3 regions of the Shewanella sp. 10N.286.51.B2 genome follow, and region 1 is predicted to be linked to each of the others. Evidence: riboswitches for the same ligand, from Rfam matches in the RefSeq annotation. Region 1 holds a riboswitch; each other region holds the start of a gene.

Evidence for each region. A riboswitch is a leader RNA that binds a small molecule or an ion and turns the genes downstream of it on or off. The one in region 1 is predicted to bind cobalamin.
Region 2: it holds a riboswitch for cobalamin, as region 1 does, so the genes downstream of both, AB4140_RS02015 (ABC transporter ATP-binding protein) here and AB4140_RS18685 (TonB-dependent receptor domain-containing protein) in region 1, are expected to answer to the same signal.
Region 3: it holds a riboswitch for cobalamin, as region 1 does, so the genes downstream of both, AB4140_RS01850 (TonB-dependent receptor) here and AB4140_RS18685 (TonB-dependent receptor domain-containing protein) in region 1, are expected to answer to the same signal.

Annotation. Positions count from the first base shown of each region.
Region 1 is NZ_JBFRKH010000078.1:13,893-20,159, reverse strand. It holds gene cobS (adenosylcobinamide-GDP ribazoletransferase) at 131-904, shown strand; cobalamin riboswitch at 1,812-1,978, shown strand; gene AB4140_RS18685 (TonB-dependent receptor domain-containing protein) at 2,097-3,920, shown strand; gene AB4140_RS18680 (ABC transporter ATP-binding protein) at 3,977-4,789, shown strand; gene AB4140_RS18675 (iron ABC transporter permease) at 4,776-5,789, shown strand; gene cobU (bifunctional adenosylcobinamide kinase/adenosylcobinamide-phosphate guanylyltransferase) at 5,786-6,267, shown strand, end outside.
Region 2 is NZ_JBFRKH010000009.1:54,253-60,519, forward strand. It holds gene metH (methionine synthase) at 1-1,179, opposite strand, end outside; gene AB4140_RS02010 (histidine phosphatase family protein) at 1,477-2,178, shown strand; cobalamin riboswitch at 2,317-2,489, shown strand; gene AB4140_RS02015 (ABC transporter ATP-binding protein) at 2,607-3,494, shown strand; gene AB4140_RS02020 (FecCD family ABC transporter permease) at 3,491-4,633, shown strand; gene cobT (nicotinate-nucleotide--dimethylbenzimidazole phosphoribosyltransferase) at 4,658-5,725, shown strand; gene AB4140_RS02030 (adenosylcobinamide-GDP ribazoletransferase) at 5,826-6,267, shown strand, end outside.
Region 3 is NZ_JBFRKH010000009.1:13,731-19,997, forward strand. It holds gene AB4140_RS01830 (phosphoribosyltransferase) at 1-392, shown strand, start outside; gene AB4140_RS01835 (U32 family peptidase) at 534-2,504, shown strand; gene AB4140_RS01840 (DUF3622 domain-containing protein) at 2,584-2,922, shown strand; gene AB4140_RS01845 (hypothetical protein) at 3,032-3,682, shown strand; cobalamin riboswitch at 3,897-4,116, shown strand; gene AB4140_RS01850 (TonB-dependent receptor) at 4,249-6,234, shown strand.

The DNA.
Region 1 (6,267 bases):
ATATTGAAAAAGTGGTTACTCTCCCCCACTTTTGCCCTAACAAGTTCTCAGTAACATTATGCAAACCATAAATAGTAATCTTAAAATACTCTATCACTAACCCCACAAGATTAAAGAGAAAAAACAAGTTATGAGTAACTTAGACATAAAAAAAAACAATATATTTAATGAAGTTCTTGCAGCCATTAGTTTTCTAACACGCTTTCCTTTTACAAATCACATGATGTTTCATGAAAAGACGGTGGCGGCTGCTAGTCGTTGGTTTTCATTGGTTGGTCTTTTTATAGGTTTTTTTGGCGCAGCTGTATACTTTGCACTTAGCTTAGTAGTTCCTCATTCCCTTGCGTGCGTTGTGACTTTGGTAATACTCATCCTTGCAACCGGTGCCTTTCATGAAGATGGCTTGGCCGATCTCGCTGATGGCTTTGGTGGAGGTTGGGATAAAAGCAGAAAGTTAGCAATAATGAAAGATAGCCAGATTGGCACCTATGGGGTACTTGCATTAATATCAACCTTTGCAATAAAACTGAGTAGCCTGCAGCTACTCAGTATGCAGCAAGTCATGCTCGCATTAATAACTGCACATGGTGCTAGCAGAGCTATCTCTGGCATGGTGCCATTCTTTCTTGAATATGCACGTATAGGGGAAAACAAAACACCACAAAAATCAAATACTATCAACTACAACACATTATTGATACTAACTGCATGTGGTTTCCCTGGATTGCTTTTACTGCCAAGCAGCTTAACTTTATTATTACTAGCAACTTGGTTGATAGCTTTTGTTTTATTACTCAAGTTAATGAAAAAACAAATAAATGGATATACAGGTGACACCCTTGGCGCAACGCAGCAAGTAATAGAGTTATTAACTTATATTTGCTTTGTTATTTGGACATATTAGTATATTAATACTTATTGAAACTAGTGATTACAAATCAAAACCAGACAGGATTAGTGCACTTAACATGTTAAAGTAAAAAATATTAAGGTGATGGAAAACCCTTTAGTTTAAAAGTGATAAAACTTAATATTTTTATTTCAGCCAGTTGCTGATTAATTCATAGAGAGTCTTTATTTAAAAAATAAAAACACGTTTCTCAGCAGCTAACTTTCCTATCTAGTTTAAAAGTCTCACTGCTAACATTTGCATTCTAGCAATCACACTTAAGCGTAAACAACCTATAATTTATAAAATTACACATAGGTTCCGTGATGAAAATTTAGCCTCAAAAAAAATGAGGTTAGATGCCTCTAACCTCATAATGCAGGGTTACCAAGTAAGAGTGATGAAGTTATTACTCAGTTTTACCATATACTTTGGGTGGAAGTATATATTAAAAAATATCAAAAAAGCCACAATATAAAAATCTGACTTCAAATAACATTTAACTTGCAGAAAAAACGATATCAAAATAAGAATAAACCAAACAATTATGGTTACATTCAAATGTTGTGAATATTGTTTTAAACATCTCTATTACGATATGCGTAAAACAACTCTCACAACAAATAATAGCAATGCTTATTAATTTTTAATATGTTACTTTTAACAGTAATTTAAACATATTATAAAATTAATTTTCAACCTAAGTCTTATTACAAGTAAAAATAGCTCATATTTAAAGCAAGAAAAACCGCCCCATAAAGTCTCACCACAAAAGTACTGTTAAAAGTCACACACTTTAGTCCATATAAATAAACCTGTGACCATTTTCACATTCCAACTACCAATAATTGATTATATTCCACCACATCATCGATGGGTAAAGTAACAGTTCACAACAATGAGTTGTGCGAACAAGCTTTATCACTATCAATACAATTAGGGTGTTATTTTTGGGAATGTGGTGAGACCCCACAGCTGTACCTGCAACTGTAAACAGAGCGAAATACTTTTTACCACTGACTTTATATCGGGAAGGTGTATTTCTAGATGCTGTGAGCCAGGAGACCGACCTAATTGTTCGATGTACTCAAGCGGGTTTCTTGAGACATAGAAAGATTGGATTTTTTCTATTCGCTACTAGTTACTCAATTATTAACAAGCAGCGCATCTCCCGCTATTTTAAACTCAGCATAACAAGGCAACAACAATGAGTTTTAAACTGCGTTTATCAGCTATCACATTAGCTATTTTTCAAACTTACAGTGTAAATGCTGCAGCACCTGCAGTCCCAGTGCATGAAACAATCGTGGTCACTGGAACACGTTTTGAGAGCACACCAGACTCACAACTTACGGTAATTAATACCATTGAACGTGAAGAAATTGATGTGCTTAATCCCAAATCAGTAGTTGATGTTCTAGAAGCATTACCAGGTTTAAGTGTGACTCGAAATGGTGGGGCTGGACAAACGGCTTCAGTGAGTATACGAGGCACCAGCTCTGGGCATTCATTGGTGCTTATTGATGGTTTAAGGGTTGGATCTGCCCCCCTAAACGCTGTCAATTTTGGCTCCCTTTCTCCACAAAATATTGAGCGGATAGAAGTCATAAAAGGCCCTAGAGCTTCTATTTGGGGCAGTGATGCTATTGGCGGCGTAATACAAATATTTACTCGCCAACTTAATGGTGGTGAATGGTTTGCCAGTACCGAGTTAGGTAGTAATAACTATCTACGAGGCACTGTAGGTGCGGGAGTGGCACATGGTGATGGTCAAAGTACTATCACAGTAAACAGTGAACGTTCAGATGGATATAATATCCATAATGGCGCTCCAGAAGAAGCTGATGATGATGGCTATGACCGCATAGGATTAACTGTAGCGGGTTTGCAAAATATCTCTGACCAATGGGATATTAGCTGGAGTCTACAATATGACACTGGTAATAGCGAACACGATGATATTTACGCCAGTGGCGGCACTGACCAAGCTGATTTTGACAATTATTTGTGGAATGTTGGCACCCAATATCAGGGCGAGCAACTCACGAGTAAATTAAATATTGGTCAATCTCAAGATTCAAATGTCAATTTTCGCGGTGATAACCCGGATGTCGCGAGACAAAAATACGAAACAACTCGCGATCAAATAAATTGGACAAACCAATTTAAAGCATCTAATGAACTGACGGTTATCGGCGGAGTGGATTGGTATAACGAGTCCGTAAATGGGGATTATGCTGTCAATGAACGAGAAGTTTGGGGAATTTATGCGCTGGCTCAATACCAATGGCATAACGTTCTATTTGAAGGGGCTGTTCGATATGATGACGTTGAAAATATCGACAATGAAACTTCTTATAATTTAAGTGCAGCCTATAACTTTTCTGATCAATGGCGCTTAACGGCAAGCACAGGCACAGGCTTTAAAGCACCTACTTTTAATGACTTATACTGGCCTGGAACAGGAAACCCAGATTTATCCTCCGAAACCTCTGAAAGCTATGAATTAACCCTTAATTATAGGGGCTCTGCTATTCAAGGTTATATCAGTTTATTCCAAAACGATATTAATAACCTCATTGCTTGGGCACCGATTGATGAAGATGGTTACATATGGAAACCTGCCAACATCAATGAAGCCAAGATAAAAGGCTTAGAGTTATCGTTAAATACCAAGCTGTGGCAATTAGACCACCGGATTTCGTACACCTATTTAGATGCCAAAGACACTAAAAATGATGAAGAACTTGTTGGCCGTAGTGAGCACGAGTTTGATTATAGTGTGGGCTATCAATGGGAACACTTTGACCTACTCGTAAGCTATCACTATCAAGGCAAACGCTATTCAGGTTACGGCCAACACCTTGATGCTTACCATAGGGTCGATGTCAGCATGGGATATTGGTTTAACGACAAATGGCAACTACGTGTGAAAACCAACAACATACTTGATGATGACTATATGACCGTCAGCAACTACAACAATCCAGGGATGGAATATTTTGTGAGCTTGAGTTACCAAGCTTTCTAATTATGTCCTAACTAAGACTTAGGCGTCAGCGCTATTGACGCCTAAGTGGAATACTAATGACAGTAAATAACCACACAATAGAACACCTATCAGTTAATAACTTAAGTTGGAGTTGCGCTGATAAAAATGTATTGCAACAACTGAACTTCAAGGTAAATAAAGGAGAGACTATTGGTATTTTAGGCCCTAATGGTGTTGGTAAATCCACATTACTGCGCTGTATTTATAAATACCTAAAGCCATCAACTGGCGAAATCTATCTTGACGGGGTCAATATTAATGACATCTCTCGTCGTCAATTTTCAGCAAAAGTTGCTGTCGTGCTGCAACACCCTCCATCAGGGTTTTCTGTCACCTGCCGCCAATTACTGGCAACGGGCTTAGTTAGCCAGCATAAATGGTGGCAAGCTATTGACTATAAAAAAGAGCAACGGATCATTGATGAAGTGCTTGAGCAAGTTAACTTGTCAGATAAAGGCGAGCATATTTTCGAGCACTTATCTGGTGGAGAAAAACAACGCTTACTGATTGGCAGAGCCCTATTACAAAAGCCAGAAATTTTATTGCTTGATGAGCCTACCAATCACCTTGATATCCGTTACCAACTCGAAGTACTCACATTAATTAAATCGTTAAATATTACTGTTATCGCCACAATTCATGACCTTAATTTAGCCAGCGCCTTTTGCGATCAAATGCTATTTCTCAAAGAAGGTCGTTTAGTCAAAAATGGCCCGCCTTCAGCAGTGATGTCTGAAGATAATATTCGCCATATCTATGGCGTAAATGCCCATATTGATCGTCATCCAACTAATGAGAACCCTCGGATCACATACCATTATTCTGAGGCTTTATATGCGGCTGTTTAATGCAAAAAAATTGCTATTTATTCTTACTCCGTTAGTGCTCATTAGTCCAGTATTTGCCATTGTTATTGGTACCGCAAATATTGAGTTTAATGATGTTATAGGCGCGATTCTTCGGGCCGCTGACATATCAGAGGCTGCAACAGGTTCTTTAGCTATTTCTGACCGTATTATTATTGAGTTACGTATGCCAAGGGCAATTATGGCGATGCTCTGCGGCGCAGGACTAGCCATATCAGGCTCGGTATTACAATGTGTCACTCGTAATCCACTTGCCGACCCATACCTGTTTGGTATTAGTTCAGGGGCAGCATTAGGCGCTATTTTGGCGTTAACTGGCGGAATAATGTTTCTACCATTGCCTGTTTGCGCCTTTTTAGGTTCATTAATTGCAGTAGCAGTCGTCATGGTCATGTCCCGTGATGGGCAAGTTGAAACCCTTGTATTGTCTGGGGTTGCAATCTCATTTTTGCTCTCATCTATCGCCAACCTCATTCTTTATTTTAGCGATCAACAAGCCATACAAGCTGTTTTGTTTTGGTCTTTAGGCAGCTTTGCTAATGCTACTTGGTCCACCTTATTGTACCCCAGCATCATTGTAGTGCTTGGTAGCATTATTGTTTTCCAATTTCAGCGACCTTTGCATGCATTAATGGCAGGCAATGAAAGCGCCCACACCCAAGGGGTGGCAGTACTGCCATTACGGTTAGGCATGCTAATGCTAACCGCATTAATTACCTCATCTTTGGTGGCAACTTGTGGAGGAATAGGCTTTGTTGGCTTGATGGTGCCTCACATTTCAAGAATGTTAGTCGGTGCAGCTCACCCAGCTAGCCTCATTATTACCGCCATGATGGGCGCCATTTTAATGGTCTCTGTCGATATTCTTTCGCGGGTAATTTTACCTAGCCAAGAGCTCCCTGTTGGCGTTATGACCGCCATGATGGGGAGTGCTTTCTTTATTTTTCTTCTTATTAAACGCCAAAAAGGTCGTACTAGATGAAGCAGTTAATTATTGGTGGAGCCCGTTCTGGCAAAAGTAAAATGGCGCAAAACTATGCCTCCCAATGGCAAAGCAATACGCAAGGTGAAGTCATTGTTATTGTTACAGCGCAAAATAAGGATGGTGCGATGGCAAAGCGCATCGCTCATCATCAGGCTAACCGTCCGCCCCATTGGCAAACGGTTGAATCCCATTTAGCACTAGCTAGCACCCTACAGCGCCACAGCCAAGCGGACAACCTCATAATGGTTGATTGCTTAACCCTATGGTTATCTAATGTTTTACTACACGATGCTGAGCAATCTACGAATCAATACCCTGTAATGAAGCGTCAACTCATCGATACCATAAAAGCGCTTTCTGGAGAAATAGTACTTATTGGTAATGAAGTTGGTCAAGGTGTTGTCCCTATGGGGGCATTGTGTCGAGAATTTGTCGACCAATCAGGTTGGTTACACCAATCAATCGCTGAGTGTGT
Region 2 (6,267 bases), on a different contig from region 1:
ACGCACGACATCTAGGGCCTCTTCAAACTTTTCTTCTTTGATTAACCGCAGGAACTTGGCTGAACCTGTAACGTTGGCACGCTCGCCGACGTTAACAAATAATGAGTTGCCATCAATGGTTAATGGCTCAAGCCCTGATAAGCGACAGGCAACGGGAATATCAGGTATGACACGTGGCTCATGGCTGATAACGGCATCGCGAATAACACTAATGTGCGCTGGTGTACTACCACAACAGCCACCCACAATATTGAGCATGCCTTCCCGTGCCCAATCACTGATCACTTCGGCCATTTCTTCTGGGGTTTCATCGTAACCACCAAACTCATTAGGTAAGCCAGCGTTAGGGTGGGCAGAAACATAACATTCTGCAATCCGTGATAACTCTTCAACGTAGGGACGCAACTCTTTTGGGCCAAGGGCGCAGTTAAGGCCAATGGATAATGGTTTGATATGGCGCAGTGAGTTGTAAAAGCCTTCGGTGGTTTGCCCAGTTAGGGTACGACCTGAAGCATCAGTAATGGTGCCTGAAATCATCACAGGTAGACGATCACCAATTTGATCAAACACTAATTCGATGGCAAATAATGCGGCTTTGGCGTTGAGGGTATCAAAGATGGTTTCGACCATGATGATATCTGCGCCGCCATCAATTAATGCACGGGTTGATTCAACATAGGCTTCGACTAACTCATCAAAGCTGATATTACGAAAACTGGGGTCGTTCACATCTGGGCTGATAGAGCAAGTGCGGTTGGTTGGCCCAAGCACTCCTGCAACATAGCGTTTAACACCCGTTTGCGCAGTAATGTCATCAGCGGCTTCACGGGCAACTTTAGCCCCTTCAAGGTTAATTTCTGCTGACAACGACTGCATGTCGTAATCGGCCATAGCAATCGTGGTGGCATTAAAGGTATTGGTTTCAATAATGTCAGCACCCGCTAACAGGTATTTAGTGTGGATATCTTTAATGATTTGGCGTTGGCTTAGCACCAACATGTCGTTGTTGCCTTTTACGTCACAGTGCCAGTCTTTAAAACGCTCACCACGGTAGTCTTGTTCTTCCAATTTGTAGTCTTGAATCATTGTGCCCATGGCACCATCGAGGATAACTATGCGCTGTTTTAGCGTATTTGTAAGTTGTTCAAGTACCTGACTGTAGGAAGTCGACTTCGCCATAACGTATTACCTTAATTGCTTTTATGCTAATCACTTAATCGAGCGTTAAATAACACGCTAACTTAAGTAGTTAGTGGATTGTGTTAACGGTTTTAGATGAAATAAGCATACCTTTATTTATGCTTTTATAGGGCAGAATAATGCGAAATCCCCTGTAATAAAATTCATCTTAAAATATTTTGTTTGGACATTTAAACGTATAGACGTCCATAATACGTTTAAATAGATTGTAAGAGCAAGCCCATTGCTCACACTAAAAACATAAGCCAATTGAAACGGCCGATGGAGTCTCCTTAGATGAAGCAAGCTAAGATAATATTGTTACGCCATGGCCAATGTGAGGGCGACAGTATTTTGCGGGGTAAAACCGATGTGGCGCTAACTGATTTGGGGCTAACGAACATGCACCAGAGTGCGGCTAAGCTAGGGCTATTAGGTTGTTTGCCATCACTGCAGCTATACAGTTCGCCTTTGGTGCGCTGCCATGCGTTTGCCGCTGAATTAGCGCAGCAGTTAAACCAAGTGAGTGCTGATTTAGCTTTACAGGTTGAGATAATGTCTCAATTACAGGAAATTGATTTTGGCTTGTGGGACGGAAAAAGCTTTGCAGAGCTTTATCAGCATAGCGCTAAAGCGTTAGATGCCTATTGGGATAACCCTTGGGAGCATGGCGCGCCCCAAGCTGAGCCCATGGCTGAATTTGAACAAAGGGTGGCGCAGGCTTTTGCGCAAATAACCTTGCAAGCTTACAACTTGGCTGAAGCTCATACTGCTGAGGCTAATAGTGCTAAGGCAACAGCATCAGCCACTGCTCTGGTAGTGACTCACGGTGGAGTTATCCGTCATATTATCGCTTTGGTGTTAGGGCTTGAGCGCTGTAAAGGGCTATATGGACAACTGAATATAGATTATGCCGCGACGGTAACCATTGATGTGTTTTGGCCTGAAGCTGATGATAAATCGACTAAACCCGTCTATCGTTTAAACTGGAATAATTAGTTTTAGCCTAAAATTAGCAGAAAAAACTAACTTCACTTAGGCAGATATACCGTACAATATAAGCCGCATTTATTAAGTGCAATAAAATTTCAAATTAAGTCAATTTAGCTGCAGTTGAGTGCTTGTGTGAAATGCTTTAAGCAACACCAGTATCAAGCGGTTCGCTAAATGAGTAGGGAATCGAGAACTAGCCTAAATGCTGTTTAGCTCGAACTGTACCCGCAACTGTAAAATAGCATCTCATCACTTGTAAGATAAGTGATTAATGAATGCCATTAAGTCAGATACCTAGCTTAGTTTTTCTTGCTGAATTAGCAGCACCTAACAACAACTTGAGCGGGTAACTCAGGCGGAGTTTGTATCGTGATCAGTATTAAAACCCCAGTTGTGGCTAAACATGCCTCTTGGATAACCGCAGGGGTAGTATCTTGACTACTGCGGCATTAACAGTTGATCAGCTAAGCTGGTCAGTTGCAGACAATGAGATCCTTTCTCAAGTCAGTTTTGCCTTGCAACGTGGTGAAATGCTAGGGCTTATTGGCCCTAATGGTGCGGGTAAATCCAGCTTACTGCGCTGCTTGTATCGCTATATCACCCCTGATGCTGGCAAAATCAGCTTATTTGGCGACAATATTAATGGTTTTTCTCATAAACAATTGGCCACTAAGGTTGCCGTTGTGCAGCAAGAGTCACCCCATTATTTTGATATGACCACCCATCAACTGGTTTCTATGGGCTTAACGCCCCATAAAGGCCTTTTTGAAACCAATACCCAAGCAGATGCAGATGATATTGCCAAGGCGCTGGCTAAAGTGGGTCTTGAGCACAAAGCCTTGCAGCAATATGAGCAGTTATCTGGCGGTGAAAAACAGCGGGCATTAATTGCACGGGCTATCGTGCAAAAGCCGCAGTTATTGATCCTTGATGAGCCGACTAATCATTTAGATATTCGCTATCAAATCCAAATTCTTGAGTTGGTTAGGCAACTTGGCATTAGCGTGATTGCCTCTATTCACGATCTTAATTTAGCCAGCGCAATGTGCGATAGATTGCTGTTACTTGATCAAGGAAAGTGCATCGCTCAAGGTTTACCTGATGAAGTATTAACAGAAACCATTTTGGGGAACGTGTTTGATGTTTGCTGCCAAATATCAAGTCACCCACAGCACGGTAAACCGTTAATTACCTACTTTTATGGTTATCAAAGTCATTATGACAATGCTAATCAAAACACTTGTCAAAGCTCGCAGCAAAACGCATATCCAAGCTCTGAACAAAAACATGGCCAATCAAACCACGGGCAGGGCGATAAATGACAGCCATTGATGCCACACAATCAGTGAAGCTAGCAAAGCAGATGAGTTTAAGTTTTAAGCATAAGCTACTGCTGTTTGTTACTGCCATAGTGACCTTCGTTACTCCAATCGCCGCGGCAAGTTTCGGCGCTGCTAATATCAGTTTTGAACAAGTCGTTAGCTTGTTTGCTAATTTGGCATTAGGTACAGGTGAAACAGATTCACTAACGCAGCGGATTGTGTTTGAGCTGCGTTTTCCAAGAATTATTTTAGCCTTTGTGGCAGGCGCAGGTTTGGCGCTTGCGGGCAGTGTATTGCAAACGGTGACACGTAACCCGTTGGCGGATCCCTATTTATTTGGTATTAGCTCTGGGGCGTCATTTGGGGCGGTATTAGTGCTGAGCTTTTTTGGCAGCCAAGGCTTAGTGCTGCAATGGTTAGCAGAGTCTTCTGGTCATCTTGCCAATGCCATTTTACGTTCAGGCTTATTCAGTAATGATGCCTGGTGGTCTTGGTCATCCATTAGTTTACCAATTGGCGCTTTTATTGGTTCGAGTTTATCTGTGCTGTTGGTATTAGGTTTATCTGGTTTTGGTCGTGCTAGCCAAGTTGAGCGGATGCTATTGTCTGGGGTGGCCACCTCTTTCATGTTCGGCGCGCTAACCAGTTTGGTACTGTATTTTTCAAGCCCTCAAGCGGCGGCTTCAGTATTATTTTGGAGTTTGGGCAGCTTTGCTAAAGCTAGCTGGGCAGGCCTGATTATCCCATCTGTGGTGGTAGTTTGCAGCATATTAATTATTTTAGCTTTTAAGCGTCAGGTATTAGCCATTCAAGCGGGGGATGAAACGGCGCACTCCTTAGGGGTTAACGTCGCCAAAATTCGCTTAGCTATGCTTATTTTGTGTTCATTAATCACCGCCACGCTGGTGGCAAGTTGCGGCGGCATTGGCTTTGTTGGCTTGATGATCCCTCATACCGTGCGGCTGCTCTATCCTGGGCAACAACCTATTATGATGACGGCATTAGTCGGCGGCATATTTATGGTATGGATTGATGTATTAGCCCGTTGTTTATTAGGCAACCAAGAGTTGCCGGTAGGTATTATCACTGCCGCAATTGGTAGTGTATTTTTTCTTTTTGTATTACGTCATCGTCGATGAGATTGCAGTTTTGGAGAGTAAGGGATGTTTGCGGTAGATCCAGTTAGTCATAAATTTGATGATCAAATACAGCATAAAATTAATCAGAAAACTAAGCCGCTAGGGGCGCTAGGGTTACTCGAAACGCTAGCAATGCAGATTGCGCAAGTGCAACTAACGCCACAAGCTAATATGAAACCAAAGTACAATATTAGGCATAAGCTGAGTATTAATAAGCCCGCTATGTTGGTGTTTGCTGGTGATCATGGTATTGCTGCTCATGGGGTATCGATTGCCCCCAGTGAAGTTACTCAACAAATGGTGGCTAACTTTGCTAATGGCGGCGCTGCGATTAATGTCTTTTGCCGTCAAATGGGTTTAAACCTTGAAGTGATTGATTGCGGCATGTTGCAGCCAGTTGATGACCCTCGTATTACTCAGCATCGTTTAGGCAATGGCACTCAAGCCATTCATCAAAAAGCGGCTATGAGTTTATTAGCGGTTAAAGATGGCTTTAGCTATGCAAGTGAAGTGGTGCAACGTCACTATGATTCAGGTTGTAACCTGATTGCGCTTGGTGAAATGGGCATTGGCAATACCTCGTCAGCTGCGGCGATTATGGCCGCATTATTAGGCTTAGATATTAAAGAGTGTGTCGGCCGAGGTACGGGGATTGATGATAGAGCCTTTGCTCTTAAAACCGAGTTATTGGGGGTAGCGCTTAACCTGCATAGAAGTAAATTTACCGATCCGGTTAATGTACTTGCCTGTGTTGGCGGCTTTGAAATTGTGCAAATGACAGGCGCTATTTTAGCGGCCGCTGAGAAAAAGATGCTGGTGGTTATTGATGGCTTTATTGCAACCGCAGCGGCATTAGCCGCAGTTAAATTACACCCTGATGTAAAAGATTACTTAATTTTTGCTCACCAATCAGATGAGCAAGGCCATATTAAAATGCTAGCCGCAATGGATGCTAAACCATTATTGCAATTAGGGTTTAGACTAGGTGAAGGTACAGGCGCTGCGCTATCACTGCCAATCATTGAAGCGGCGGTGAACTTCTACAATGATATGGCTAGTTTTGAAAATGCCGGCGTAAAGTCAGTGGTGTAATTGCGCTGCGAATCGAGAAGTAAATCGAGAAGTAAATAACGCAGTAAATATTAACGCTGTGATAGCCAATTAGCTGTGATAGGCAATTAAAGGAAACGTCATGGAGCAACAGTCGTCATCTGAGGGGGCAAAAAATCAGTCTGATGAAACTGATTATCAAGCGCCTAAAAGTGGAAGTACACTAAAAAAACAACTGAATTTATTGCTTATTGCGTTAAGTTTCTTCACTCGAATCCCTGTGCCAGCTTGGGTTGAGTTTGACAGTGAAAAGCTTAATCAAGCTAGCCGTTATTTTGGCGTAATAGGGTTATTTGTTGGCAGCATAAGCGCAGCGGTGTTTTGGGTGAGTCAGTTTGTGTTGCCTAATGGGGTTGCGGTGATCTTGGCGATGATAACCGGCGTATTAGTCACAGGAGGCTTTCATGAAGATGGCCTTGCTGATACCGCTGATGGTTTTGGTGGTGGCTGGAAAGTTGCTGACAAGCTGCGCATCATGAAAGATTCAAGAATAGGCACTTATGGCACCTTAGCCTTAGTGCTTT
Region 3 (6,267 bases), on a different contig from region 1:
ATCATATCGCAGTAAGAACGTCATCTTATTACGGTATTGGCACTGATAAGCAAAGCAAGAAAATCAAAGTTCATGGCCTACATTACATCATTGAAAATGCCAATGCTGATGATGGGCTATTAATTGTGGATGATGTATTTGATTCTGGCCGCAGTGTTGATGCATTAATTGATAAATTGCAAAAATTTATGCGCAAAAATATCCCGACAGATATTCGAGTGGCTTGTCCTTATTACAAACCAAAAAATACCGCAGTTGATTTAAAGCCGGATTATTTTATCCATGAGTCTGAAGAATGGCTTGTTTTTCCTCATGAAGTGTCAGGTTTAAACCCGCAAGAAATCGCTGAAGGTAAAACAGATTTTAAGAATATTCAGCATTTGTTTAAGTAAAAGCATCGATATTGGTTATTTTTTGCTAAACTAGCAGCTCAACAGTGCGTCAAGAGAGTGCCTGACACGTGGTTATTGTCCGTGTTTAATTCACCTTCTTGATGCATTTTTTATTATTACCCTGAAAAGATACTGCCCATTATGAGCTCTGTTGAGATATTTTCCCCACAACAAACCACTGATAAGCCTATAGATACTCAATCTCTAGGTTCTCAATCTCTAGCGAGCAAGTCGCAAGAGAAAAAGCAGCTTGAACTACTGGCACCCGCTAAAAATGCTGATTACGGCATTGAAGCTATTCGTCATGGTGCTGATGCTGTATATATTGGCGGACCTGCATTTGGTGCACGCCATAATGCCGGTAATAGTGTGGAAGACATTGCCAGACTGGCAGAGTTTGCTCATCGTTATCATGCTCAAGTGTTTGTAGCGTTAAATACCATTTTAATGGATGACGAAATTGCCAAAGCGCAGGCACTTATTTGGGAATTATACGAAGCAGGTGTGGATGCATTAATTATTCAAGATATGGGCTTGTTGCAGTTAGATTTACCGCCAATTGCACTGCACGCGAGTACCCAAATGGATAATCGCACCCCAGAAAAAGCAGTGTTTTTAGAACAGGTCGGTTTTTCACAGGTGGTATTAGCCCGTGAGCTGAATTTACCGCAAATTAAAGAAATTGCAGCCAGTACGCAACTTAAGCTTGAGTACTTTGTTCATGGCGCATTGTGCGTCAGTTATAGCGGCTTATGTAATATCAGTCATGCGTTTTCTAATCGCAGTGCTAACCGTGGTGAATGTTCACAAATGTGCCGTTTGCCTTGCGATTTATCCACCCGTGATGGTGAAGTGTTAGCTGAAAATCAGCATTTGTTGTCATTAAAAGACAACAACCAAACTGAGAATTTAGAAGCATTAATTGATGCAGGCGTAACATCATTTAAAGTGGAAGGCCGTTTAAAAGATATTAGTTATCTTAAAAACGTCACCGCCCATTATCGCCAGCAGTTAGATGCGATTATTGATCGCCGCAGCGATCTTGAGTCAATGTCTCATGGTCGAAGCGAATTTACTTTTACGCCAGATCCTGAAAAAAGCTTTAACCGCGGTAAGACAGATTACTTTATTAATCAACGTACTGAGCAAATTGAGCATTTTAGCTCGCCAAAGTACATTGGTGAAAAAGTGGGGGTTATCACCAGTGTTGGCCGCGATTTTATTAAAGTCGATAGCAGTAAAGCGGGTAAAGCCGTTGAGTTTAATAACGGTGATGGCTTGTGCTTCTTTATTGATGGTTATCAAAAGCAGCGTTTATCTGATAACAAAACCAAAGGCTTAAGGGTTAACCGCGCTGATGGTAATACTTTATATCTGACCGATGTGTCGAAAGACTTAAAAGTCGGTGTGGAGTTATTTAGAAACTTCGATCATCAATTTGATGCTTTGCTATCAAAAGACTCTGCTAGCCGTAACATTGCGGTTGATATGGTATTGGCTGATACGCCGCAAGGCATTTCACTGACCATCAGTGACAAGCATGCCCATAGCGTTACAGTAGAGCTTGAGTGGGCAAAAGAGCCGGCGAAAGATTACGCTAAAGCAGATGCAAGCCTGCGAACGCAGCTCGGCAAACTGGGTAACAGTGACTATCAGTTACAGCAGTTAACGATTGAATGTGCTAATCGTTGGTTTTTACCAGCGTCAGTGATTAATGGTTTAAGGCGAGATGCCATTGCCGCCTTTGATGACGCCAGAGTAAAAGGCTACCAGCGACCACAGCGAGCTGAGCATGATAAGTCAGCGCGTTTCCCGCAAAAGTATTTAAGTTTTTTATCTAATGTTGCAAACGATAAGTCTCGTGAATTTTATGAGCAACACGGTGTGGTTCAAATTGAAGACACTTACGAGAAAAACAAACTATTAACCGATGCACCATTAATGGTGACTAAGCATTGCTTACGTTACAGCTTTAATTTATGCCCTAAAGAAGTTGAAGGCATTAAAGCTGACCCAATGGTGCTCGATATTGGCAAAGACCGCTTAAAGCTGGTTTTCGATTGCCTAAAATGTGAAATGATGATCGTTGGATCAAATCAATTAGTAAAGTAATCAGGTGATGTCATCTTATTACTCAATAACCATTATCACGCGCGATGCGTGGCGATAAATTTGTAGGAAAAAGCCCAAAATGACTAAAGCAAAAAAATATGATTTTAGAGTAAAACAAGTTGGTACAACTTGGAAAACTGAAATCACTCGTCGTATGACTGCAACTAAGACTATTGTGTCTAAAAGTCATGACGGATTTGCATCAGAAGCCGAGGCTGAAGCTTGGGGTAAGCAAGAGCTTCCCGCTTTTTTAACCACGCAAGCTGAACGCAATAAACGTAAAACAGAAAAACAACTTAAGGCTAAATCAATTGCAGATGCAATTGCTGCAGAAGCATTAACCGATGAAGCAGATGCATTATCAGATGATGCTAAGCAAATAGATGCTGCCGATAGCGCAGATGTTGTTGAAGATTAAGCGTTAAAACATTACAGTAATGCAACAACTTGGTGACAAGGTTTGCCGTATTTATTTTTGAATAAACCAAACTTCACCTTTCAGCACCAATACCAAGGACGAATTAGGTATGAAAGCTTGCTTTACGACAATAATATTTTCAGGGCTGTTGTTATTAGGCCCTGGAAATAAAGTAATGGCCAAAGAGTCACAGTCTTACCTCAATAGCACCACCAATCAATCAGCAGATGCAACTAACGCTGCAAAAAGAGAGTTATCAATATTTTCCAAAAGTGTGTCTTTTGAGCTGCCTATTGGCTGGAATATGGCATTTAATTCTAGCAAAGGGAATATGTATAAAGCTGAGTTTGTTCCTGCTGGGGAAAGTTTAAATAATTGGTCTGATTTATTCTGTATTCAAGGCTTTGAGGGCTTGGCAGAAAATATCGAGCCTGAGCGATTTTTAAATAATTTTGCTAGCACCTACCAAGACAGCTGCCAAGGTGAGGTGGTTTATGAGCAACTTGGAAAAACCCAGATGGGTGGTCAAGAAGCGTATCACGGCATTATCGGCTGTACCGTTATGGCTAACTTTTTACAGCAAGGTGGCTCAGTTAAACAGCAAGGTGAAATAGGTTATTACGCCGTAATTAAAGGCGTTGAAGACTTGTACTTTATGCATAAGTCTATGCGCGGCGATGTTTTTAATAAAAACTCAGCGCCATTAAAATCGACCAATCATCGTCAATTTATGTCGAATTTTAAGCAGTTACGATTCTAGAAATTTTCTTTTTATCAATAATTGGTTTATCAACAATCCGCTTATCAGTAAGCGAGCTATTAATGAGTAATCATATTATTCAGACTATTTTTCAATAAGTTGAATAATATGATTGATTCATTTTCGTTATATCAAAAATCCCCATAAGCACGTTATACTATATCAGCTTGTTATATGGCTGCTTTAAGTCGTAGCAATCAAAAATTTATATAATTTATCGTCAATTTATAGTGGTGCCTGTGTATGACACGGGATAATCGGGAAACTAGTGAAAATCTAGTACTGCCCCCGCAACGGTAATGGTGAGGACTGAGTGCGATAAAGCTTGTAGCTGTGAAATTTAAGCTGCTATTTAACGTTAAAAATTCATGTTCGTCAGTAGCTTTGCTACTTTAACCTAAGTCCGGAGACCGGCCCTATAGATGATTTTGAGATTTCGGTGGGCAGATCTCGAAATGTAGCTCGTTGCTTGTAAATAATCATGGCTTATCGCTAACAGATAAATTTACGAGTACGATGCGCTGCGACAAATATGCCCCATTTTTCCTTTCAGGAGTTAAAGGTAAATGGGTACAAATCTAACAAAAATCGCATCAGCATTAAGCCTAGTATTTGGTCTAGCTGCTTCAACAACCTCAGTTGTTTACGCTGACACCACAACAGACAATTCTGCCAATGCAGAGGTTGAAAAAATTGTGGTTATTGGTCGTCAAGATGCAAATCCTCTTAATATTGCAGCGAATGTAAATGTGATCGACCAAGCTGATATTCAGCTTAGTGGTGCGGTGAGCTTAACGGAGTTATTACGTTCTCAAGCGGGTATTCAAGTGTCTGATAACAACTCAGGTACGACTTTTGCCATGCGCGGTTTTTCAGCGTCTCAAGCCGCCAGCAATACCTTAATTTTGATTGATGGTCGCCGCTTAAACAATATTGATATTGCGGCTCCTAGCATTAATGCAGTGCCGTTAAATCAAGTTGAGCGGGTGGAAATATTATCAGGTAGTGCTGGGGTACTTTATGGCGATCAAGCTGTTGGCGGGGTGATTAACATCATCACTAAAGCGCCTAATAAAGACGGCGGCGGACTGCAATTAAGTGCTGGCAGCTTTGATACTTATGAAGCTAAAGGGGATATTTCAGGCAAAATTAATGACGCTTGGCATTATTACTTGGCCGGCAGTTACAATCAAAGTGATAACTATCGCGATAATAACGACAGTGAAACCGGCTCAATTCTAGGCCGTTTGCAATATCAAACTGATTTACAAAATTTCTTTGTTGAAGCCAGCTACTTCGATAATGATCGCCAGGCCCCTGGTGCGCTAACACTGGAGCAGTATCTGCAAGATCCAACTCAGGCCGCACCTTTTACCGATGATGATTATGTCCATGAAATGACTACCGCACTGCGCAGTGGTTATGAATATCAACTAACTAAAGAGTGGGCATTAGTCGCTGATTTAACTTATTCAGATACGTTAACCACCAACTTCCTTTGGGGCAGTGCAGGGCGTATTGAGCGTAGCTTATTGAGCTTTTCCCCCAAAGCCACGGCAAATTATCAGTTAGATAATGGCGATTTAGACATTGTTGCTGGGATTGATTTAAGTATCGGTGAGGCCGATTTTGATACTGCTTACATTCAACGTAATAATGAACAGAAAGTGACCAGTGCTTATGTGCAAGCCTCAGTGCCATTAACGCAGTCATTATCCTATGTAGTTGGTGGGCGTTACAGTGAAGTGACAGATGACTTAACAGATCAATTATCATACGCAAATGGTGTTGAGCTTGATAATGATGCCCATGTATTTGAGTTAGGGTTAAATTATCGTCCAAGCCTTGCGCATCGTTTTTATATTCGCGCCAATGATAATTTCCGTTTTGCCAAAGTGGATGAGCAAGCCTATACCCCAATTACCACCCTTGGTCTTGATCCACAAACCGGCCGTTCATATGAAGCAGGTTGGGACTGGACCACTACAACACAAACCTTCAAATTAAACCTTTACCGTTTAGATTTGGAAGATGAAATTGTATATGACGCAGGGCGCACTGATGGTCCACAGGGCGGCGGTGCTAACGTTAATGCTGATGCTTCAACTCGTTTTGGCGTTAATGCCGCTTATGATGTGCAAATCGCTGCAGATTGGTTGCTGGGCGCATCATATGATTACATTGATGCTGAATTTACCGAAGGCGAGAACGAAGGCAAGGCGCTTTCTTGGGTTGCGGAGCATAATGCCCGTGCGTATGTGAGTTATGATATTGCCCAACAGTGGCAGGTTTTTGCTGAAGGTATTTATACTGGCGAGCGCTTTATTGAAGGTGATAATGCCAATGTTGACCCTAAGTTATCCAGTTATGTATTAGCTAACTTAGCCATTAACTATACCCGTAATGAGTGGAGTGCCAGTTTACGTGCTGACAACTTGTTAGATAAGCAATATGTCAGTGCTGGCTATTATGTTCCTGAGGAATGGGGCGGCAGCGGTTATTACTCGGGTAATGGTCGCTCAATTCGCTTAAGCTTAGGTTATCGTTTTTAAAATCCCTTTGTAATGAACTAACAGATAATAAGC